One region of the Shewanella sp. MF05956 genome, then DNA from elsewhere that is predicted to be linked to it. Evidence: predicted binding sites of a transcription regulator. Region 1 holds the regulator's gene; each other region holds the start of a gene.
What was found. Region 1 encodes FliA, which starts transcription of late flagellar genes. Its sites were predicted from a motif close to CTAAAGNTNNNNNNNNNNNNGCCGATA; they were not measured.
Positions count from the first base shown of each region.

Region 2: AC19MX_RS10945 (cytoplasmic protein) is a predicted target of FliA. The motif match lies at 1,450-1,476, and genes of this name have one in related genera.
Region 3: AC19MX_RS16240 (DUF5610 domain-containing protein) is a predicted target of FliA. The motif match lies at 1,374-1,400, and genes of this name have one in related genera.

Region 1 covers NZ_JCAYNV010000016.1:61,142-63,412, forward strand. The annotation lists gene AC19MX_RS16835 (protein phosphatase CheZ) at 1-51, opposite strand, end outside; gene cheY (chemotaxis response regulator CheY) at 65-448, opposite strand; gene AC19MX_RS16845 (RNA polymerase sigma factor FliA) at 494-1,213, opposite strand; gene AC19MX_RS16850 (MinD/ParA family protein) at 1,206-2,087, opposite strand; gene flhF (flagellar biosynthesis GTPase FlhF) at 2,092-2,271, opposite strand, start outside.
Region 2 covers NZ_JCAYNV010000008.1:200,537-202,807, forward strand. The annotation lists gene mdtD (multidrug transporter subunit MdtD) at 1-406, shown strand, start outside; gene AC19MX_RS10940 (SpoIIAA family protein) at 783-1,163, shown strand; gene AC19MX_RS10945 (cytoplasmic protein) at 1,228-1,416, opposite strand; gene ohrR (transcriptional regulator OhrR) at 1,616-2,095, shown strand; gene rlmC (23S rRNA (uracil(747)-C(5))-methyltransferase RlmC) at 2,085-2,271, shown strand, end outside.
Region 3 covers NZ_JCAYNV010000015.1:45,043-47,313, forward strand. The annotation lists gene AC19MX_RS16235 (ferredoxin--NADP reductase) at 1-594, opposite strand, end outside; gene AC19MX_RS16240 (DUF5610 domain-containing protein) at 727-1,338, opposite strand; gene AC19MX_RS16245 (FMN-binding glutamate synthase family protein) at 1,534-2,271, shown strand, end outside.

The DNA of each region.
Region 1 (2,271 bases):
AAGTTGCTGGGCCTGTTCGAGAGTAATTAACCCCGATATTGATGCCTGCATGACTTATCCTTGCTTAAGCGAGTCGTTCAAAGATTTTGTCTAACTTTTCTTTTAACGTAGCGGCTGTGAACGGTTTAACAACATAACCATTAACACCAGCTTGAGCCGCAGCAATGATTTGCTCACGCTTAGCTTCAGCCGTAACCATTAATACAGGTAAATGTTTTAGTGAATCGTCTGCACGGATTGCTCTAAGTAAATCAATACCCTGCATTCCCGGCATATTCCAGTCGGTTACAACAAAGTCAAAATGACCTTTTTGTAACATAGGTAGGGCTGTTGAGCCATCATCTGCTTCTTGGGTATTATTAAATCCCAAGTCTCGCAACAAGTTCTTAATGATACGTCTCATTGTTGAAAAATCGTCAACAATAAGAATCTTCATATTCTTGTCCAAGGTTTCCTCCGGTGAGCTGACACTCGTTTGCTCTATAATTAGTTATTATTCTTGTGTCCAATGCTTGAGTTTGGCTTTTAGTCTGAGCATGGCCTGACTTAATATCTGGCTAACTCGCGACTCACTTACCTCAAGGATGGCACCGATTTCTTTTAAGTTTAATGCTTCGTCATAATATAACGACAGCACTAAAGCATCTCTTTCTGGCAAGGTTTTAATTGCTTCAACCAGTGCAGATTGGAACTGAGTCTCGGCGAGAGAATCAAAAGCTTCATTTGGGGATTCGTCGTCTGTGGTTAACACATCCTGGGAAACACCAAGGTCTTCTATGCCTATGATTTTACCGACAGAAACATCATTTAAGATATGATGGTACTCATCGAGAGACATATCAAGTTTTTCAGCAATTTCTGTGTCTCGTGCATCGCGCCCTAACACTTGTTCAAGTTCGTCAATGACATGGGCTACACGGCGATTATTACGATGAACTGAGCGTGGAACCCAGTCACCGCGGCGAATTTCGTCAATCATTGCGCCACGAATACGAATGCCAGCAAAGGTTTCAAATTTAGCCCCTTTGGTGCCATCAAATTTTGATGATGCTTCTAGAAGCCCCATCATACCTGCTTGTAATAAATCATCCAGTTGCACTGATGCTGGCAGCCTTGCCAACATATGATGAGCAATGCGTTTCACCAACGGTGCATACTGTTCAACAATCGATGTTTTGTTATCGAACTGAGTATACGCTGCGGCTTTATTCACTCGCTCTCCCCTCTTCTACTGGTTTACGTTGTACTAAGCGTTCAACAAAAAACTCTAAGTGACCACCAGGTTGTTGCGGTACAGGCCAGGTCATAATTTTATTGGCCAACCCTTGGTATGCAATCGCAGAAGGTGATTTTGGAAAGGCTTCTACGACCAGTTTTTGTTTACGAACTGCTTTGCGCAAATTTTCATCGAAAGGAACACTAGCGACAAGCTCTAAGGCCACATCTAAAAATCTATCTGTTACTTTACTGAGTTTAGCAAATAATTCCATGCCTTCGCGTAAACTACGCACCATATTTGCCACAATTTTGAAGTGGAACACACCGTGTTCACGACTTAAAATTTTAATCAGGGCGTAAGCATCAGTAATCGATGTAGGTTCATCACATACAACGATTAATACATCTTGTGACGCCCGCGAAAAACTCAGCACCATATCTGAAATACCCGCAGCCGTATCAACAATTAAAATGTCGAACTGGGTGCGCATTTCACTAAAGGCACGAATTAAACCGGCATGCTGCGCTGGGGTCAATTCAACCATCGCTTGTGAACCAGACGTGGCCGGCACAATACCGATCCCTTTTGGCCCACGGACAATGATGTCATCTAATTCGGCATCGCCAGACAAAACATGAGATAAATTTTTCTCTGCACGGATCCCTAGCATCACATCAACGTTGGCTAAACCTAAGTCAGCATCAAGCACCAGTACACGCTTGCCCTTTTCGGCTAATGCGACTGCGGTATTAATTGATACGCTTGTTTTACCGACTCCGCCTTTACCACCGGATACGGCAATTACTTTAACTTTATCGTTATTTGGTTGATTCATCATACGTAAACCACTTGCTTGATCCCGAGTCATATCTTTACTCAAATGCATAGGCAGTGTCATTTGACCATGCCGTGTCTTGTGACGTTGGTTGTTCTGTTTCGTTTAATGCGGCTAGTGCTTGTTTGGCTAATTCTAGTGTATCAGCCACTTTCATGTCTTCTGGAACACGTTGACCGTCAGTAACATAACTCAATGGTAACTCATTTTGAATCAA
Region 2 (2,271 bases), on a different contig from region 1:
GAATACTTTGGCTCTGGGGTTGATGTTGGCCAGTATGGGATTAGTCAGCGAACAAACACCATACTGGTTTATGTTGTGCATGTTGGCGGTTCTAGGGGCAATTAATTCATTGCAATTTACGGCCATGAATACCGTGACGCTGATTGATTTAGATGACGAGAGTGCCAGTAGCGGTAACAGTCTATTGTCTGTGGTTGCTCAGCTAGCATTAAGTCTAGGCGTGGCCTGTGCAGGTGCATTGTTGGGTGGCTTTAGTGCGGGTGTCAATAGCGGCAGTCAGGCAGAGGTGTTAAGTGCATTTCAATTAACCTTCGTCACCGTAGGCATCATGACGATGTTTGCAGCGGCCATTTTTTCACTGCTGCCTAAAGAGGTTGGCCGGCAGGTTTATACCCAATCAACTTGAAGAGACGTGATTCAGAGTTTCACCGTGTTTTCAACGCTAGGCGCGTTAATGCGGATACCTTATAAATTAGCACAACAACGCTCTTGATTTAATCATCAGGGGAACACGGTGAAACTCCCACAGGGCAAGTTTTACACGCGTTGATACTGCGGCATTTGTTAATTTAGCTGATTTTGGAAAGGGAGCAACCATTACCCGCAATCAATGCCTTGACTAAACGCGTGTAAATTCTTGCTGAAATCGAGCATCTTCAGGTTGTTTGGGCACAAGATAGAATACTTAACTCAAATTTGTGCACTAAGGCACACTCCAGTTGACTTGGTTGGTTAAAATATAAACATGAGTCTCGTTTTTTTATATCACTAAGGAGTGGGGTATGAGTATTAAAAGACACGGTTTATCGATTGGTATTAATCGTATTGAGAATGTTTTCTTTGTGACGTTAAAAGCCGTCGGAACGTTAACCCATGAAGATTATCTGGTGATTACGCCAATGCTTGAAGGTGCGTTAAGCCAGGTTGATCAACCTAAAATTAGCTTATTACTCGATGCGACAGAGCTTGAAGGTTGGGATTTGCGTGCTGCCTGGGATGACTTACAGCTGGGGTTAAAGCATGAGTCTGAATTTGAACGCGTTGCCATATGGGGTAATAAGACCTGGCTAGACTGGGCCACTAAAATGGGCAGTTGGTTTATGTCAGGTGAAATGAAGTATTTTGAAGACCAACATGACGCATTAAAATGGTTACGCTATTAAATATTAGTGGCCTTGAAAAAGAAAAACCTAGCGTAAATTGCTAGGTTTTTTAAGCATCATGTCTCTATGCCGTAGTATTAATATTATGACCGCTATTACCCACAGGTTGTGGTGGCGCGGCGGCTTCAATCAACTGCAGTGCCATTTGGCCTTCTGCTTCTTGCTGATCTTTCGCCATTACAGCGACTTTCAAACTGTTACCAGAATCAATCGTTGTAGGCATTGATGATGGTGCATTCACACTGATTGGCATGCGTTGTCCTCAGTTTTGACTTGTGTTTATCGCTATCGGCTTAACAGTGTAAAACTTGAGCGATAAATCATTTTATTTCTCGTGATGTGTTAATACATTGCGCGCAATTAATGTGTGATATAATTAAATTTTGATGAAATTCCGTGTTGGATCTGTCTGGATACAGATTTGAATATTATTGGTGAGCTGAGTAAAGCCTATGTCTATTAAAAATGCCCCCGAGCAAGCGGTTAATCCTTTAGCACTTGAAAACCAAGTGTGTTTTTCATTATACAGTGCTACCAATGCGATGGTCCGCGCATACCGACCACTGTTAGACGGATTGTCGCTAACATACCCGCAATATTTGGTGATGATGGTGTTGTGGAAAGAACCAGGCATTAGCGTGAAAACTCTAGGTGAAAAGCTGCATCTCGATTCTGGTACATTAACACCGTTACTTAAACGCCTTGAGGCTAAGGAGTTAGTTAGCCGTGGCCGCAGTGAATTAGATGAACGAGTGCGTGTTTTGCATGTCACCGAAGCAGGGCGGCAGCTACATCAACAAGCGTTATCGGTTCCAGAACAAATGCGCTGCAAAGTGGGCGGAACGCTTGAGGATCTCGCTCAACTTAAACAATTATGCGATCAGGCATTTGCCATGCTGAATTCAGGTGAGGCAACAAGCTGTGAAATGTGATTATTTTCAGCGCGGTGATTGTTTATCATGCCGTAACATTTTGCAGCCTATGCCACAACAAATAGACAAAAAACAACAGCAGCTTATTGAATTATTTAGCGATCTCAGCGTAGCAAAATGGTTAGCTCCGGTATTAAGCGCCGAGTCTGGTTTTCGTAACAAGGCTAAAATGGTGG
Region 3 (2,271 bases), on a different contig from region 1:
TTGTTCAATCAAACCACTGCTCAGACCGTCAGGGATCCGGCAAGATAATCCGTCAGGAAATGCTTCGCGAGTCACAATGGGAATAAAGACAAATTGTTGCGGGTGTTTTACTTGAAGCTGCTTAATGGTGTCTAGATAAGCTAAATCTTCAGCTAGCCTGACGCCATAAACAAGCACCACTTTCTCAAACCGTTGCCAAGGCGCTTGTGTGCCTAGCATTGAAATAAACGGTCCTACGGCTGTGCCAGTCGACAAAAACCATAAGTGTTTACCTTGTAATGCGCCTTGGGGAATTTCATCTAAGGTCATAAATCCGGTGGCTTTAGGGGTTATTTCTATGGTGTCGCCTGGGCTGAGGTTTTGTAAATCTGGCGATAACTGACCATCTTCTACTGCCACCGCAAGCACTTCAACATAATCGGTGCCGGGTGGGTTAACGAGGGAGTAAGCCCGGGCGACGCGCTTGTCATCGCGTATTTGACTTAACTTAATAAATTGCCCTGCAATAAAGGGCTCAATATCAGCTTTAATACGCAAAGAAAATAATTTGTCATTCCAGTCTATGCGTTTAATGACGGTACCGTTAATCCACATGGCGATTATCCTTTGAGATTGGTATGAATAATAATACCAATCTATACAGATATTTGCTGAATGAACAGTCTAAGCGTGTTTAGGATATAAAATTCAACCTCTTGAAGAGGGCGAAAATGTCATTACGTAAGCTTAAGCCTCTTTTGCTTCTGCTTTAGCAGCGTTAGCATCTAGCCTGTCTTGTGCAAATTGAGCCAGTTTTTGCTGGATCAATTCATACGTTTGATCAACACCTTCGGCAATGTCACCTTGCAATACTTTGAGTCCAGACAAAATATCACTGGCTTCTTTAAAGCCTTGATCGATGGCGTCGCCAATTTTCACCATAAAGCTACTAACTTGGTCATCAAACCCCATTGATTGATTTTGTTGCTGATGGGTAGCAAAAAACTTTGTCGCAAAACTCACGATGCGATCAGCGGTAGCTTCAGGTGAATAATCAATGCCTTCTTCGGCATTTTTTTGTACCGAATTTTCGCCTAGGGTCGGTGCGAGCTCTTCGTTAATGGCTTCAATAGCTGCGCGATAAAGCAGTGCCATCGACTTATCACCCGCGGCAATGCTCACTTCTTCTTGCGCAGCTAAAATCGAATTATTCATCATTTGACGGCTAATTTGATTGTTAGTCATTTTAGGCTCAGCGGTGGCGTTTTTTGTTGCTTGTTGGCTGGCTGTCGTCTGATTGTTAGTTTGATTGTTAGTCTGCGAGTTCACACTCGCGTTATTGGTGCTTTTAATATCCATAATCTTGACTCACTTACAATGGCAGATAGCTTAATTATCGACCAAAAAATTTATTTCTGAAGTCATCGTTGTCATATTTTCACATCATTTTCGTCGAGTAACGTTAGCCTACTGATTAGTATCATCAATTTAACTTGCTCAAAGACATGTCTGCTAATATGGTAATAAAAATATTTGTTAAACAAGGACAGCATCATGCCGCAACAACATTGGTTTATGTGGGGAATAGACATTTTCTCAGGTCTATTTTTGGTGCTATTTTGGCTATTATTGATTGCAGTGGTTTATATGTATATCGCAGATAAACTACAAACTAAACAGGCAATTAGGCATAATTACCCTGTGATTGGTCGCTTTCGGTATTTATTTGAAAAACAAGGCGAGTTTTTTAGACAATACTTTTTCTCTCAAGACCGTGAAGAACTGCCTTTCAATCGTGCTGAACGTAGCTGGGTTTATCGTGCCGCCAAAAATGTTGATCGCACCATCGCATTTGGCTCAACCCAAGTATTAGATAAGCCTGGCACTGTGATGTTTATGAACTCAGCCTTTCCTATCAGTGATCATGACCAGCATAACACCGTCGCAGTAACCTTAGGGCCAGACTGTCAGCATCCATACAGCACTAACAAAATTTGCCATATATCAGCAATGAGCTTCGGCGCCTTGTCTCGCCCTGCAATAACGGCATTGTCGCATGGCGCCGCGCAAGCGGGTTGCTGGTTAAACACCGGTGAAGGTGGATTGAGCCCGCACCATTTAAAAGGTCATTGTGATTTAGTCTTTCAAATCGGTACGGCTAAATATGGAGTGCGCAACGAACAAGGTCATTTAGATCCTAAAAAGCTCGCCGAGGTAGCCGCTCATCCTGAAGTAAAAATGTTCGAAATTAAATTAAGCCAAGGGGCCAAACCAGGTAAAGGCGGGATTTTG